2 regions of the Rhizobium sp. SVR5-2C genome follow, and region 1 is predicted to be linked to the other one. Evidence: predicted binding sites of a transcription regulator. Region 1 holds the regulator's gene; the other holds the start of a gene.
The links. The regulator LexA, encoded in region 1, represses DNA repair genes until DNA is damaged. The targets are predictions, from matches to a motif close to TGTTCNNNNTGTGTTCNG.

Region 1 (11,048 bases):
GATCCCGGCTTCCTTTGCGAGGCGCCGTGCGAGCGGCGAGGAGAAGGTGCGATTGGCATCGACCGACGCTGCCGCAGGGGCTGCTGCCGGTACCGGAGCCGCCGCAGGCGCGGACTGCGCCGGAGCGGTTTCGGCCTTGGGCGCGGCAGCGGCCTCAGCCTTCGGAGCCGGTGCAGCGGAACCAGCACCGCTCGCCGCAGCACCAACGTCTTCGCCTTCACCGGCAAGAACGGCGATCAGCGCGTTGACTTTGACGCCTTCGGTGCCGGCCGGAACGACGATCTTGGCAACCGTGCCTTCATCGACGGCTTCGACTTCCATCGTCGCCTTGTCGGTCTCGATCTCAGCGATCACATCGCCGGACTTGACGGTGTCGCCTTCCTTGACGAGCCACTTAGCCAGATTGCCTTCTTCCATCGTCGGAGAAAGGGCAGGCATTGTGATGTTGATAGGCATCGAAAATACCCTCCCCTTATTTGTAGCAAACGGCCTTCACGGCATCGACGACTTCGCCGACGTTCGGCAGGGCCAGCTTCTCGAGATTGGCGGCGTAGGGCATCGGAACGTCCTTGCCGGCAATCGTCAGGATCGGCGCATCGAGATAATCGAAGGCCTGCTGCATGACGCGCGTGGCGATTTCGGTACCGACGGACGACTGCGGATAGCCTTCCTCGACGGTAACCAGACGCCCGGTCTTCTTGACCGATTCGATGACAGCAGGCAGGTCCATCGGACGGATGGTGCGAAGATCGATCAGTTCGACGTCGATGCCGAGCTTTTCGAGTTCAGCCGCGGCCTTCGTGGCATAGGTCATCCCGATGCCCCACGAAACGACGGTCGCGTCCTTGCCTGGACGATGGATGCGCGCCTTGCCGATCGGCAGCACGAAGTTGTCGAGCTTCGGAACGTCGAAGTGCTGGCCGTACAGGATTTCGTTTTCAAGGAAGATGACCGGGTTCGGATCACGGATCGCCGCCTTGAGCAAGCCCTTCGCGTCTGCCGCCGTGTAGGGCATGACGACCTTGAGGCCCGGAACATGGCTGTACCATGCGGCATAGTCCTGGCTGTGCTGCGCGGCAACGCGGGCAGCGGCGCCGTTCGGGCCGCGGAAGACAATCGGAGCGCCCATCTGGCCGCCGGACATGTAAAGCGTCTTGGCAGCGGAGTTGATGATCTGGTCGATCGCCTGCATGGCGAAGTTGAAGGTCATGAACTCGACGATCGGCTTCAGGCCGGCCATCGCAGCACCGACGCCTACGCCGGCAAAGCCGTGCTCGGTGATCGGGGTATCGACGACGCGGCGCGCGCCGAATTCCTGCAGAAGGCCCTGGGTCACCTTGTAGGCGCCCTGGTATTCGGCAACTTCCTCACCCATGACAAAGACGCTGTCGTCGGCGCGCATTTCCTCGGCCATCGCGTCGCGTAATGCTTCACGAACGGTCATCGACACCATTTCGGTGCCGGCCGGGATGTCCGGATCGCTCGGAACGGTCGCCTTCGGCTCAGCGGGAACCGGGGCAGCGGCGGCAGGCTTCTCTTCGACTTGCGGAGCGGCAGCGGCCGGCGCGGGCTGGGCAGCAGGAGCGGCCGAAATGTCGGACTCCGACTCGCCATCCTGCAGGAGGACCGCGATTTTGGCATTGACCTTGACGTTTTCAGTGCCGGCCGGAACCAGCAGCTTGCCGATAACGCCCTCGTCAACGGCTTCGACTTCCATCGTCGCCTTGTCGGTTTCAATCTCGGCGATCACGTCGCCGGAGGTGACCTTGTCACCTTCCTTCTTGAGCCACTTGGAAAGCGTGCCTTCTTCCATCGTCGGAGAGAGGGCGGGCATGAGAATATCGATAGGCATGGGTTCCCTCCCCGATTAAAGCAGAATGTCGGTGTAGAGCTCGGATGCATCCGGCTCCGGATCGTTCTGGGCGAAATCGGCGCTGTCGGCGACGATATCGCGGACGTCCTTGTCGATCGCCTTCAGATCGTCTTCGGAAGCCCAACCTTTCTCGATAAGACGGGCCTTTACCTGCTCGATCGGGTCCTGCTCGGAGCGCATCTTCTGCACTTCTTCCTTCGAGCGGTACTTCGCCGGGTCGGACATCGAGTGACCGCGATAGCGGTAGGTCAACATTTCGAGGATGATCGGGCCCTTGCCGGAACGGCAATGCTCCAGAGCCTCGTCCGCAGCTGCCTTGACGGCGCGGACATCCATGCCGTCAACCTGGATGCCCGGAATGCCGAAGCCCGAGCCGCGCAGCGAGTAGTTCGACTGTGCCGTCGCGCGGGCCGTCGAGGTGCCCATGGCATAACGGTTGTTTTCGACGATATAGATGATCGGCAGCTTCCAGAGTGCTGCCATATTGAAGCTCTCGTAAACCTGGCCCTGGTTTGCAGCACCGTCGCCGAAATAGGCGACACTCACAGAGTCGTTGCCACGATACTTGTTGGCGAAAGCGAGACCGGTGCCCAGCGAAACCTGTGCGCCGACGATGCCGTGGCCGCCGTAGAAGTTCTTCTCTTTGGAGAACATGTGCATGGAGCCGCCCTTCCCTCGGGAATAGCCGCCCCGGCGTCCGGTCAGTTCCGCCATGACGCCGCGCGCGTTCATGCCGGTTGCCAACATATGGCCGTGGTCACGATACGCGGTGATAACCTGGTCGCCTTCCTTCTGCGCCATCTGCATGCCGACGACGACGGCTTCCTGGCCGATGTAGAGGTGACAGAAACCACCAATAAAACCCATGCCGTAAAGCTGGCCGGCCTTTTCCTCAAAACGGCGGATCAGAAGCATCTCGCGATAGGCTTTGAGCTCCTCGTCGCGATTGAAATCAGCAACGGGGCCACCATTAGAGGCCTTGGCTACGGATTTTGTGCTGGCTTTACGGCTGGAAACGGTCGCGTTCTTTCGCGGCGCCATTCAACCCTCCCTATGGGTTTGTCGTTTATTGGGTGGCGCGTACCATAGGGAAGAAATATAGCCACAGCAATGCCATAAATGCATGGCTCGTATTCTGAGGTAAACTACTGATAATACTCAAAAATCGTCGATTAACCGATTTTCGGTTAATTGGCGTAGGAATTGAAGATCACGATCTCGTCGGCGCGCGACATATTCAGCTGGTAGCGCGCTTTTTCATCCAGCATATCCTTGTCCAGCGAGCCGTCGCTCAACAGCGCGACCTGCTGCTCGAGATGTTCGCGCTTCGCCTTGAGCGCCGCGAGATCGCGTTCGCGGGCAATGCGGCGCTGTTCGAACACTTCCGTCGCGCGCAGACCGTAGTCGCCGTGAATGCAATGATAGCCGAAGTAGGAGAGAAAGGCGACGGTCATCGCCGGAACGACCAAACGGCCGATCTTTTTCTTCTTATGATGCTTTGTCCACATACGCACACTTGCTCTGACGCATTACCTAGTCCGATCAGCCTACCCCCGAGAGATTAACCGTCCGTTGACTATGAATTTTCCGGACAAGAAAAACCCGCGCCGGTCGGACGCGGGTTTCAAATCGTTGAGTTCTAAGCGCAATCAGCCGCGGATGATCGAACGGCCGGCATAGCGGGCCTGCGGGCCGAGGCCCTCTTCGATGCGGATCAGCTGGTTGTACTTCGCCAGACGGTCGGAGCGCGACAGCGAGCCGGTCTTGATCTGACCGCAGTTGCTGGCAACCGCGAGATCGGCAATCGTGGAATCTTCGGTTTCGCCCGAGCGGTGCGACATGACGGCGGTATAAGCCGCCTTATGCGCGGTGTTGACCGCATCCAGCGTTTCCGTCAGCGAGCCGATCTGGTTCACCTTGACGAGGATCGAATTGGCGACACCCATGCGGATGCCGTCACGCAGGCGCTCCGAGTTGGTGACGAAGAGATCGTCGCCAACCAGCTGGCACGTCTTGCCTGCAAGGTCGGTCAGAGCCTTCCAGCCGTCCCAATCGTCTTCAGCCATGCCGTCTTCGATGGAGATGATCGGATACTTGCCGACGAGTTCGGCGAGGTATTCGGCCATGGCGCCGGATTCCAGCGTGCGGCCCTCGCCTTCAAGCACGTACTTGCCGTCCTTGAAGAATTCGGTCGAGGCGCAATCGAGACCGAGGAAAATGTCTTCACCCGGCTTGTAGCCGGCTTTCTCGATCGACTTCATGATGAAATCGAGGGCTTCGGGCGCACTCTTCAGACCCGGTGCAAAACCGCCTTCGTCGCCGACGTTGGTATTGTGGCCCTGAGCCGACAGTTCCTTCTTGAGGACGTGGAACACTTCCGAACCCATGCGCACAGCTTCGCGGATCGAATCGGCGCCAACCGGCAGGATCATGAATTCCTGGAAGTCGATCGGGTTGTCGGCATGGGCGCCGCCGTTGATGATGTTCATCATCGGGACGGGCAGCAGATGGGCGCTGGCGCCGCCAACATAGCGGTAGAGCGGCAGACCGGCAGCCTGGGCGGCGGCCTTGGCGACGGCGAGCGATACGCCGAGGATGGCATTGGCGCCGAGGCGCGATTTGTTCGGCGTGCCATCCAGTTCGATCATGATGTTGTCGATCTGGATCTGGTTCTCGGCGTCGATGCCGCCGATCGCATCGAAGATTTCGGTATTGGCGGCCTCGACGGCCTTTTCCACGCCCTTGCCGAGATAGCGCTTGCCGCCGTCGCGAACTTCAACGGCTTCGTGGGCGCCGGTCGAAGCGCCCGACGGCACCGCCGCCCGGCCCATGCTGCCGTCTTCGAGATAGACATCGACTTCAACGGTCGGATTGCCACGGCTGTCAAGAATCTCGCGGGCAATAATGTCGGTAATTGCAGTCATGGTTTCTCCTGCTCGGTGGCGGTTAAATCGTTTGAAATCGTCTTAATCGAAGACGCGCAAATTACAATGGCGCTTTGAGCGTCCTCCGCTGCAGCGATCGTACGTGGCCTATTACACGATCATGTCAGACTTTTGAACGTCAGTTCTTCGCGATTGCGTCGAACGCCAGCAGCTTTTCGAGAAGCCGCGGCATGTCCTTCAGATGGACCATGTTCGGGCCGTCGGACGGGGCGTTGTCGGGATTCTCATGTGTCTCGATGAAGACGCCGGCAACACCGACGGCGACAGCGGCGCGCGCCAGCGTTTCCACGAATTCGCGCTGCCCGCCTGACGAACCACCCTGCCCGCCCGGCTGCTGCACCGAATGGGTAGCGTCGAAAATCACCGGCGCGCCCATCGCCGCCATGATCGGCAGTGAGCGCATGTCGGAAACCAGCGTGTTGTAGCCGAAGGAGGCACCGCGCTCGCAAAGCAGGATGTTCGGATTGCCGGTCGCATTCAGCTTGCCGAGGACGTTCTTCATATCCCACGGCGCCAGGAACTGGCCCTTCTTGACGTTGATTGCCCGGCCAGTCTTGGCGGCGGCTACCAGAAGGTCCGTCTGACGGCTGAGGAAGGCAGGGATCTGCAGGATATCGACCACCGTAGCGACTTCCGCGCATTGCTCTTCCGTATGGACATCGGTCAACACCGGAAAACCGAACTCCTTTTTCAGATCGGCGAAGACTTCCAGCGACGTTTCAAGCCCGATGCCGCGCTGGGCGGAAAGCGACGTGCGGTTCGCCTTGTCGAAGGACGACTTGTAAACGAGGCCGATGCCGAGCTTCTTGCAGAGTTCGCTCAAAACGCCGGCGACCATGAAGGCGTGCTCGCGGCTTTCCATCTGGCAGGGACCGGCAATCAGCGACAGCCGGCCGCTGTTGGAAAACACAACGCGCCCGGCGCCTTCGCCGACTGCGACTTCGGAGTTGGTATTGCTCATGGGGTCTCCTCAAAGGCGAAGATTGCACCCTGGCCGGGCGCAGGCTTCACCAGAACTCTGTTGCTGATGCGTGTATAGGTCATCCCGTTAGCAGCCAGAAGGGCCTCTGTCACGGTAATATCTCGGGTGCGGAAAACGATGGCGCTGCCGCGGAGCCCCTTGTCGGCCAACGGCTGTGCGACATCGAAATAGGCTTCCATCCCCTCCTGAGACAGCAGACTGATTTTGACGTTGGGAGTTGTGACTGCGAGGCCGAAACTGGTGCTCTCTACCTTTGCCCCGGACGCCGCCAGTTGGACGAAAGAGCCAAACGCTTCTGGCTCCGGCGCGCTTAGCACGACCTCCCGAATACCGGCTACGCCATTTTCGTGTTTTTCCAGCGCGTCATGGTTGGCGGGAAAGGCATTGATGCGCTGGCAGGCAAAGAGAAAGAAATCCGGCGCCCTGAGATCGGCCGCAAAAGCGAGCTTGAAGGCGCCGGTCGATTGCGAGCCATCCGGCATTTCGATCGGACGCGAAAACTCCAGCATGTCGCCGCCGCTCTGCCTGGCATTCATGAAGGCAGAATGATCGGCGTCCGCATCCTCTGTGCTAAAAGCGACCGCAGAAAACCCGTCATTGCCGCACCGGAAGCGAAAAGCCTGGTCGCGCGCCACAAAAACATTGCCCCCGCGCACGGATGTTTCACATTTCTTCGCATTCTCGATACCAAGCGGCTCGAGATAGGTCTTGTCGGCAAAGAAGATGCAAGCGTTCTCCGTTCCGAACGGGTGGCCGCCCTCTGGCGCAATGGTAAATCCCAGCCTTCCCAGCCGCTCGCGCGCCAGGTCGATGTCCGTGACCGGTAGGACAAGGTGATCCAGTGGATGAGGCATCGGGCGCGTCTCCATTTTTCCAGTGCTCCAGATTTGCGCGGCCTGTTCCCCCGATGCAAGCTGCAAGCGGTGACCCGGCAAACAAAAAGTCCCAAAATGAATGCACTTCAGAAAAAGTTTTACCGAAATTTAGGTACTTGCGGAACACATATGGAACATATAGTGTCTGTTCTGGCTTTGTTTCACGAATCTGGGGTTAAACTTCGATGCTGACGCGCAAACAACAGGAGCTTCTCCTCTTTATTCATGAGCGGATGAAAGAATCCGGCGTCCCGCCATCCTTCGACGAAATGAAGGATGCGCTGGATCTCGCCTCCAAATCCGGCATCCACCGCCTGATTACGGCGCTTGAGGAGCGTGGTTTCATTCGTCGCCTACCGAACCGGGCTCGCGCACTTGAGGTGATCAAGCTTCCGGAGGCCTACAGCCCGAGCATTCAGCCGCGCCGCGGCTTTTCGCCAAGCGTCATCGAGGGTAGCCTCGGCAAACCGCAGCCGGTAGCAGCCCCGCCGAAGCCGGCGAACGAAGACAACAACAGTGCTGTTTCCGTTCCCGTCATGGGCCGCATCGCGGCCGGCGTGCCGATCTCGGCAATCCAGAACAATACCCACGACATCACCGTCCCCGCCGATATGCTGGGGTCGGGCGAGCACTACGCACTTGAGGTCAAGGGCGATTCGATGATCGACGCCGGCATCTTCGACGGCGATACGGTCATTATCCGCAATTCAAATACCGCAAACCCCGGCGACATCGTTGTCGCACTGGTCGATGACGAGGAAGCGACCCTCAAGCGGTTCCGCCGCAAGGGAGCCTCGATCGCGCTTGAAGCCGCAAACCCGGCATATGAGACACGTATCTTCGGGCCGGACCGCGTCAAGGTTCAAGGCAAGCTCGTCGGCCTCATTCGCCGCTATCACTAACCGGCAACGCATCCCCGGCAAATGTGCCACTGCGCCAATCATAGGCGCGGTGCCGGCTCCAGGGGCGGTCGAGTGTTTCGAAAGCGGTTGTGACGTCTGCGGCGCCGTTTCCAAAGCGTAACTCGACGGCGCCGGTTTTCCTCAGGGTTTCGCCGGTAAACAGCATTGCTCCGGATCGGCAGGTGCCGGACCGCAGCTTGACCGGCGTCACGACGATATCCGCTGTGTCGCAAGCCGGGCCGAAATAGGCCGCATTTTCGATCACTGCGAGGATGGAGCCGTTCTCGAGCTCTGCCGTGCACCAGGCTTTTTTGACGCAGGTGAAATGGCCTGCCGAAGCGGCGTTCCGCATCGCATCTCTTGCTTCTTCCTGTTGCGTCGGAGAAAGCCTCAATCTCTCCCCGTCTTTTGCCGAAGGCGGGGCCGAGGCGGTATCAAGCAATTTTGGCGGCCGGTGGTCATCGATAACCAGCGCTCGTTTCCACTGGTCGAAAATGAAATCCGGCGGGCGTTCGCGGTTGGAGGCGAGAGCGGATTGCCTGACGATTGCAACAAGACTTCCATCTTCGGCAATCACGACATCTGGCGCGGCTCTACCGGGCATGAGCGCAACGGCAAGCGTTGAACCGGCGATGATCGCTGTTCCCATATGCCTAAGCCGGGTGCGCAGCAGCGTGAGCAGCAGGAAGCCGGCGACCGCTGCCGGAAAATACCAGCCGGGCAGCCTGCCCACGCCGATGTCGCCGCCCCAGGACGACACCGTCTTGGCAACCGCGATTACGAGATCGAGACCGAAACCCACCACCTTCCACGGCAGCACGTCTAGCCCGAAGGGCATCAGCAGCATGGCAAGCAGGCCTGCAGGCATGATGACGAAGGAAATGATCGGCATGGCCGCGAGGTTGGCCGGCAGACCGTAGGCCGTCAGCCGGTGGAAATGCTCGATCGAGAACAATGCTGTCGAAAAGCCGCCGATGACGGATGTGAGCAGGATTCCGCCGAGAAAACCGGAAACGGAAACCAACAGCCGAAGCGATCGCATTTTTGAAAAAGGGCTTTCGCGCATCGGCCGCTCCTTCCAAAGCGCATATCCCGCGACCAGCGCCAGAGTGGCGGCAAAGGACATCTGAAAGCTCGGACCCATGATTTCGGAGGGCGAGATTGAGATGATGAGGAGTGCCGAAAGCGCGACATTGCGGAGGCTGATGGAGGGCCGGTCGAAGAAGACTGCAACCAGCATGATTGCCATCATGATGAAGGCGCGTTCGGCCGAAACGGCAAAACCTGAGATCAAGAAGTAGGCCGTCACCGCCGCCAGAGCACCCGCCGCCGCAATCTTTTTCGTCGGATAGGCCTGAGCGACACCCGGAAAGAGGCTGAGTATCGAACGGAATCCGACAAAGAAAATACCCGCCGACAGCGCCATGTTGAGCCCGGAGATTGCGATGATATGGGCAAGACCGGACTGACGGAGTGCCTCTGTCGTCTCGCTGGAAATTGCCCGGCGCTCGTCCGTCACCAGCGCGGCGGCAAAAGCACCGGTGTCACCGGGCAGGATCGACCTTATGCGATCGCCAATACTGCTGCGCAGGCGATAGAGCCATTCCAGCCAATTTTCGCCGAAATTTCGAGCGTCCTCCTGCCCCGGTGGCACCGGCACTGGCGCACCATAGAAAAAGCCGTTGGCGCCGATGCCGTCAAAATAGGTCTTGACGGCAAAGTCGTTCAAGCCCGGGAGCGCTGGCCCGGCCGGGGGCGTCAATCGCGCCCTGCCCTTCAGCCAGGTGCCGGTCTCGAACTCGGCTTTCCGCCCTCGTGCAACGACGGTAACCCGCGCCGGCGGCCGCTTCAACAACGGCTGCTCCGTGGCCCGGACAGATAGAACGTAACGCCATCCGCCGCGGCCATCGCCTTCCCGCCGCTCGACCCGGCCGGTCAGCGTCGTGGTCACGGCGGAATCGAGCATCAGCGTTGCCGCGCGCCGCGTCTCGAATTGCGCGGCCAATATGCCGCAAAGGATGAGCGCAAGCGCCGTCAGGACAGCGCGCAGCACCTCACGGTTGCGATTCGTCACGGCGAGCGCCGCAAGCATAAAAAACAGGCAGAGGCCCGAGGAGCGCATTGAAACGCCGCCGCCGGCGACAAACCAGATTGCCGCACCCAGCCCCAGAAAGACGGGCGCAAACAGCAGCCGTGCGCCATGCGCCGTTTCCTCGCCCGCCATCCGCAGAACAGAGGCCTGGAGATGTACGCGCATCTGGGGAACGGCAGCTAGCCGCGGGCGATTGTTTTGCGTGCGCTGCAAGTGCCATCGCGCAGCGTCGACCGGCGCGGGGAGACGTCCGCGCGGCAGCTTGTCTGCAACACCTGCTGACGAGCCGATGTGCGTTTCGCTCGTTCTCAACTCCGGCATGTACCCCAGTCCGGCAGCGCCTTAAAATACAACCAGAATGCCGTCTAGAGAGGGTTTCAGCAATAAATAAATGACGGAAAAAAGACAAACACATGCAGCCTGAAAAAGCCGAGCCAAGCATCGGCTTCCGCTATGCATTTCTGTCATCGCAGCAGTGCCCAAAAGTTGATACTGCGATGCACAAAATGACGTCACGGTAACTTGGCATTAGCGTCTCGATCATATAGCAATCGCTGAGGACGCTTAACCCCTGTGGCGCTTTTATGGCGCCGCCCCCGCCAGTTGGAGGATCACCATGACTGATCAAAGCGCAACAATCAAAATCGGCGAGAAGTCCGCCAATCTTTCCGTGAAAAGCGGGACGATCGGGCCGGACGTCATCGATATTGGTGCACTCTATAAAAACACCGGTGCCTTCACGTACGACCCTGGTTTTACCTCGACCGCGGCCTGTGAATCAAAGATCACCTATATCGACGGCGACGAAGGCGTTCTGCTGCATCGCGGATATCCGATCGAACAGCTCGCCGAACATGGCGACTTCCTCGAAGTCTGCTATCTGCTGCTCTACGGCGAATTGCCGACGGCTGCTCAGAAAAAGGATTTCGATTATCGCGTCACGCATCACACGATGGTGCATGAGCAGATGTCGCGGTTCTTCACCGGCTTCCGCCGCGATGCGCATCCGATGGCTGTGATGTGCGGCTGTGTCGGCGCGCTGTCGGCCTTCTATCACGACTCGACCGACATCACCGATCCGCATCAGCGCATGGTCGCAAGCCTGCGCATGATCGCAAAGATGCCGACGCTTGCCGCCATGGCCTACAAGTACCATATCGGCCAGCCCTTCGTTTATCCGAAGAACGATCTCGACTATGCGTCGAACTTCCTGCGCATGTGCTTTGCCGTTCCTTGCGAAGAATACACCGTCAATCCGGTTCTCTCGCGCGCCATGGATCGCATCTTCATCCTGCATGCCGATCACGAGCAGAACGCATCGACCTCGACGGTTCGTCTCGCCGGTTCCTCGGGCGCCAATCCGTTTGCCTGCATCGCAG
Region 2 (6,303 bases), on a different contig from region 1:
CAGATTCTTCCAATATTTCTTCGGCATCTCCGCCTGCATCGCCTTCACCTTGAGGCGGGCCGGATTGAAGATGCTGGCGTAATAGGTGCGCCAGAGTTCGTCGGCGGCGTCCGTCAAATTGGGCTTTTCACAAGGTTCGTTGCTGATCGTCAGCTTCCGGCCGTCCCATCCCGCCGAGCCCTTCGGCGTCAGGATGATCCAGTCCATGTCGTTGAAGCGCTTCTGAAAGAACGGCGCCGTTTTCGCGACGATATGATGGTCTGGTTCGAACCAGGCGAGGAACTTGCGCCGGCCATTCATCGAAATGCCGGAACCGACTTCCTTGAAGCGCACGAAAGCGGTCATCTTGTGCGCGTCGCGACGTACGCTCTTTTCCATCAGGCGCACGCGCGAGACATCCTCGTCCGAAATGACGTCGAGCAGCTTCTTGTCTGATTGCAGCCGCCAGAGCAGCCGGTAGAGCAGCGAAAAGCGGATAGGATCGGAATGACAGATCACCGCGCTCGCCACCTCGATGAAGGCAGCGGGCACTGTCATCTGCTTCTGCCCGCCGGCGGGCTGGGGCGGCAGGGCGTCGTGTTTCCAGAAAAGCTGCTTGTCGCCGCCCTTTTCCAGCCATTCGACCTCCTCGGGCGGCACGCCGGCTGCCGCAAGGGCCCGAGCGGCATCACGCCATTCGCCGAAATCTCCCCGCCCCTCCAGTACGATCCGGCGCATCAGAGCAACCTAAGCTGTTCAGGCTTCGGCTCGAACATGGCGCGCAGGTCCGGACGGTCGATCAGGCGGCGGGGCGTCCAGCCCTCGGCAGTGACGAAGGCCTGCACCTTCCGGATCGAGACGCCGAGCCGCGACAGGTCCTCAAGACGAAGCGTGCGGAAGCGGCGGGCGGACAGGATGGCCTTCACCGTCTTTGTGCCAAGGCCTGGCACCCGCAACAGCTTTTCACGATCGGCCTTGTTGACGTCGATCGGAAAGTCGGCGCGATGACCGAGCGCCCAGGCAAGCTTGGGATCGAGGTCGAGATCCAGCATTCCGCCGGCTTGCGGAGAAATGATTTCGTCTATGCCGAAGCCGTAGAACCGGTAGAGCCAATCCGCCTGATAGAGCCTGTGCTCACGCATCAGCGGCGGCTTGATGAGCGGCAGGTTCCTTGACGCGTCAGGAATGGGGCTGAACGCCGAATAGTAAACGCGTCGAAGCCCGTAGCTGCCGTAGAGCTGCGCGCTGGCGCCCAGGATGGTCGCATCGTTCGCCCCATCGGCTCCAACGATCATCTGCGTGCTTTGCCCTGCCGGAACGAACCGCTTGCGCTGCTTCGTTTGAAGCGTCGGCTCCTCGGCCGCCTCGATCTTCAGCCGAAGATCGCCCATCGAGCGGCGAATGCTGGACGGCTTCTTTTCAGGCGCCAACCGGGCAATGCCGCTATCGGTCGGCAACTCGATATTGAGCGATAGCCGATCAGCATAAAGCCCCGCCTCATCGATCAGCTCGGGCGAAGCCTCCGGGATCGATTTCAGATGGATGTAACCGCGAAAATTATGCGTCGTGCGCAACTCCCGCACGATGCGGACCATCTCCCCCATCGTGTGGTCCGAAGAGCGAATGATGCCCGAGGAGAGAAACAGTCCCTCGATATAGTTACGCCGGTAGAATTCCAGCGTCAGCCAGACCACCTCGTCCGGCGTGAAGCGAGCCCGTTCGACATTGCTGGAGGAGCGGTTCACGCAATAGGCGCAATCATAGATGCAGAAATTGGTGAGCAGGATCTTGAGCAGCGATATGCATCTGCCGTCCGGCGCATAGGCATGGCAGATGCCGGAACCTTCCGTCGAACCGAGCCCGCCACTTGCCGCTGAATGACGTGTCGTTGTGCCGCTGGAAGCACAGGAAGCATCGTATTTCGCAGCGTCCGAAAGGATGGCCAATCGTTCTTTGAGCGACTTCTTCATCGTTATGTTCACTATATGTTCCGCCTTTAAAAGTCAATGCGGAGCGGCTGGTTTTGACCGTACGCCAGCGAACCGTGAGCCGGGCATCGATCATCAATACGAATTTTATGGAAATCCGCGGCGGCGATCTGTTATAAGCAGGCAGCTATGATTATTGCACGGTTCCGAAGTTCCCCTTCGGGACCTGTTTTCTTTTGTGTCTCTGCCTGGGACGCGAAGTGCGAAGGACAGGAAAATGGTAGATAAGGTTCCGATGACACAGGGTGGTTTCGTCAAGCTGCAGGAAGAACTGCGCTGGCGTCAGCAGGAGGAGCGCCCTCGCATCATCGAAGCAATCGCCGAAGCCCGCGCCCATGGCGACCTTTCGGAAAATGCCGAATATCATGCAGCCAAGGAGGCCCAGAGCCACAACGAGGGCCGCATTGCTGAGCTGGAAGATCTGACGGCCCGCGCCGAGGTGATCGACCTTGCGAAGATGTCGGGCGACAAGATCAAGTTCGGCGCCAAGGTCAAGCTTGTCGACGAAGACACCGAGGAAGAAAAAACCTACCAGATCGTCGGCGACCAGGAAGCCGACGTAAAGGCCGGCCGCATTTCCATCTCCTCCCCGATCGCCCGTGCGCTCATCGGCAAGGAAGTCGGCGATTCCATTGAGGTTAACGCGCCAGGCGGCTCGAAGGCCTACGAAGTTCTGTCGATCTCCTGGGGCTGATCGTCAGATCGTGCTTGATATCCGCGACGTCGAGATCATTGCGCCGAACTTCAAGCGCCGGCTTTCCGGCGTCACGTCCACGATCGTTCAGCTCATCCCCTGCCAGATCAAGCTCGGCGTGAAGATCGCGACGCTGGGTCCCGGCTTGCCGGATCACCTGCCCAAGCTCCGGTGGACGCAACTCGCCGGGCTCTGGCGCCGGCCACGCAACGGCCGCCATCGCATCTGGCATGCGCGGCGAAACAACGAGATGGCGGCAGGGATAATACTCAAGCATGTCTTTCGCATGCCGCTGAAACTGCTGTTCACCTCGGCGGCGCAGCGGCGACACACGAGCTACACACGCTTCCTGATCCGCCAGATGGACGCCGTGATCGCCACCAGCGCCCGCTCCGGCTCCTTCCTCGAAGTCCCGCATACGGTGATCCGCCACGGCGTGGATCTCGACCTCTTCCACCCGCCGCAGACCGCCGAAGACGCGATCGAAGCGACCGGCCTGCCCGGCAAATACCTCGTCGGCTGCTTCGGCCGCATCCGCCATCAGAAGGGCACGGATCTCTTCGTCAAGGCGATGATCGAGCTATTGCCGAAATTTCCCGAGTGGACGGCGGTGATCTCCGGCAGGGTTACGCCAGAACACACCGCCTTTGCAAACCAGCTCAGATCCGAAATCGCCGCGGCCGGACTGACCGACCGGATCGTGTTTCTCGGCGAGGTGCCGGATATCAAGGTGTGGTACCGGCGCCTGACGCTCTATGTCGCCCCCTCGCGCAACGAAGGATTCGGGCTGACGCCTTTGGAGGCGATGGCATCGCAGACCGCCGTGGTGGCCTCGGACGCAGGGGCCTATGCGGAGATGATCGAGAACGGGGTAAACGGTACCGTTGTTGCTGCCGGCGATGGTAAAGCGCTGACGGCAGCGATCGCACCGTATCTTGCTGACCCGGCAGCCGCCGAAACCCTTGGCAAACAAGCTCTGGAGAAGACCAGATCGGATTTCGACTTGATGCGCGAAGCGCTTGCCATCGGCGCCATTTACGAAGAAATGCTTGCCCATTAGCGGTGAGCATTTTCCGCAACGAGCGGCGAACCAACAACCAAGGACATCAACCCACGACGAACGGTGTATGGTTGCGCAAGCAATGTTTACGCCTATGACAAAATCGCCTAGAAGAAGCCGACCTTGGTAGTAAGCAATTGATTGGACCGCGACAGACGATGTCGAGAGCTGAGCAGAATTTGAATATATATGTGTCGGCACTGACCCGTCGTCGGCCGGAGATGGTCAATGCCCTGCTTCGCTCATGGGCTGCCATGCAATTGCCCGACCGCTGCACGGTGACGTTCCTGATTGTTGAAAATGACAGCCAGCAGGCCACACTGCCGATTGTGGAAGCCAACCGTCCGAAGTTTACGCAGGCACCGCTTCTCTACGTCCTGGAAACGGAGCTAGGCATACCGTTCGGCAGAAACCGCGCGGCAAAGGAAGCGATCAAAGCCGACGCCGATCTGCTGCTGTTCGTCGACGATGACGAGGAGGCGGCGGAAGACTGGCTTGTCAGAATGATCGACGGTTATCGAAAGAGCCGTGCCGTGCTACTCGGCGCCCCTTTGCGTGCCCGTCCGCCTGCCGGAGATCTGACAACTCTCCAGAAGACGATGTACAAGAACGTCGAGGCGCGTTACGCCAAGAAGGAAACGCGCGCCGGCAAGCTAGCGACATTAAATTCGACCGAACGCGTGACGATCGTCACCAATAACTGGCTGGCGGAACTCGCTATTTTCAAGACGCATGGTATCTGGTTCGACGAAACGATGCGCTTCACTGGCGGTACCGACTCCAAACTTTATGCGGACGTGCGCAAGGCCGGCCTGACGACCGGATGGGTTGCCGATGCCTTTGTCTACGAGACGATCCCGCCAGACAGGCTGAGTTTTTGGTACCAGTACAGAAGAGCACGCGACCAGTCGAACACGCACATCCGGCGCAAGAGCCAGGCTCTCTCACGCCGTTCGATGCTCGCACTTCTTCCTGTCCCAATGAAGTCGCTGTTTTTAGCCGGACAAATTCTGGCCATTCCGTTTACCGCCGGCCGGAGTCTTCTGGACGCCGCGAGGACAATGGGCTGGATATCGGGCCGCATTGGCTTTGTTGTAGGCAAGCGCTCGGCTCTTTACACCGAGGTCACGGGCAATTAGTCGAAACTGTTGCTCGTTTTTCCCGAACGCGCATCGGCATGGAATTACGGCCTCGAAGCGGCGAGGCCCTCACGACGTCATACTGGTTTAGAGGCAATGCTACAGGATTCAACCATTCTCATCACAGGCGGAACTGGCTCATTCGGCAACAGCTTTGTGCCGATGACCTTGGCGCGCTTCAACCCCAAGAAGCTGATCATCTTCTCTCGCGACGAGATGAAGCAATGGGAGATGGCGAAGAAATTCAGTGGAGACGATCGGATTCGTTTCTTTATCGGCGATGTCCGGGATAAGGACAGACTGTACCGCGCGTTGGATGGTGTGGATTATGTTGTGCATGCTGCCGCGACAAAAATCGTCCCAACAGCCGAATACAACCCGTTCGAGTGCGTGAAGACGAACATCAACGGCGCAATGAACCTGATTGATGCTTGCATCGACAAGGGTGTAAAGCGTGTCGTTGCGCTGTCGACCGATAAAGCAAGCAGCCCGATTAATCTTTACGGAGCGACAAAACTCGCCTCGGATAAGCTTTTTGTTGCCGCAAATTCTTACAGCGGTAGCCACGACACGCGCTTTTCAGTCGTTCGGTACGGCAACGTGATGGGTTCACGTGGTTCTGTCATTCCTTTCTTCATGTCCATTCGTGACAAGGGCGTCCTGCCGATCACCGACTCAAGGATGACCCGTTTCATGATTTCCTTGGAAGAAGGCGTCGGACTTGTTTGGCACGCTTTTGACGACATGATCGGCGGCGAAATTTATATTAAAAAAATCCCGTCCATGAAGGTTACTGACCTTGCGCGCGTTCTGGCGCCGGAAGCCAAGCAGGAAATAATCGGCATTCGACCCGGAGAAAAGCTCCACGAGCAGATGATCAGTGCCGAAGACTCCCATTATACCTATGAATATAAAGACTATTTCAAGATACTTCCTGCGATCTACGACTGGGCTGAATCTCAGGAGAGAATAAAAGACGGCAAGAAGGTTGAACAAGGCTTCGTCTATTCCAGCGACAATAACAGCGAATGGATGAGCGATTCAGAAATGTTGAACTGGCTTGATGCAAACAAAGAGAAAATCGGGAGCTTCTGACCGTGATCCCCTACGGGCGCCAGGATATAACGCAGGCTGATATTGATGCCGTTGTCGATGTGCTGCGATCGGACTTCCTGACACAAGGCCCGGCAGTTCCACAGTTTGAAGCAATGGTTTCTCGATATACTGGGGCCGATTATGCGGTCGCGGTCAATAGCGCCACTTCAGCATTGCACATCGCCTGCCTGGCGCTTGACCTCGGGCCTGGAGATTGGCTCTGGACTTCGCCGATAACGTTCGTCGCATCTGCCAACTGCGCCCTGTATTGTGGCGCGCAGATAGATTTCGTTGACATCGACCCGACGACTTACAATCTCTCAATCGACGCCCTCGAAGCAAAGCTGC

Region 2: the regulator LexA is predicted to act here: its motif matches at 1,955-1,972, upstream of ACPYOI_RS27730 (putative DNA modification/repair radical SAM protein).

The regions. Positions count from the first base shown of each region.
Region 1 is NZ_JBNDHT010000009.1:58,085-69,132, reverse strand. Features, by position in the region: gene ACPYOI_RS04585 (pyruvate dehydrogenase complex dihydrolipoamide acetyltransferase) at 1-456, opposite strand, end outside; gene ACPYOI_RS04580 (pyruvate dehydrogenase complex E1 component subunit beta) at 473-1,852, opposite strand; gene pdhA (pyruvate dehydrogenase (acetyl-transferring) E1 component subunit alpha) at 1,868-2,914, opposite strand; gene ACPYOI_RS04570 (FtsB family cell division protein) at 3,061-3,381, opposite strand; gene eno (phosphopyruvate hydratase) at 3,523-4,797, opposite strand; gene kdsA (3-deoxy-8-phosphooctulonate synthase) at 4,937-5,779, opposite strand; gene ACPYOI_RS04555 (VOC family protein) at 5,776-6,654, opposite strand; gene lexA (transcriptional repressor LexA) at 6,861-7,577, shown strand; gene ACPYOI_RS04545 (ComEC/Rec2 family competence protein) at 7,558-9,990, opposite strand; gene gltA (citrate synthase) at 10,286-11,048, shown strand, end outside.
Region 2 is NZ_JBNDHT010000129.1:13,749-20,051, forward strand. Features, by position in the region: gene ACPYOI_RS27725 (UdgX family uracil-DNA binding protein) at 1-717, opposite strand, end outside; gene ACPYOI_RS27730 (putative DNA modification/repair radical SAM protein) at 717-1,949, opposite strand; gene greA (transcription elongation factor GreA) at 2,185-2,661, shown strand; gene ACPYOI_RS27740 (glycosyltransferase family 4 protein) at 2,672-3,721, shown strand; gene ACPYOI_RS27745 (glycosyltransferase) at 3,913-4,860, shown strand; gene pseB (UDP-N-acetylglucosamine 4,6-dehydratase (inverting)) at 4,957-5,955, shown strand; partial or broken gene pseC (UDP-4-amino-4,6-dideoxy-N-acetyl-beta-L-altrosamine transaminase) at 5,958-6,303, shown strand, end outside.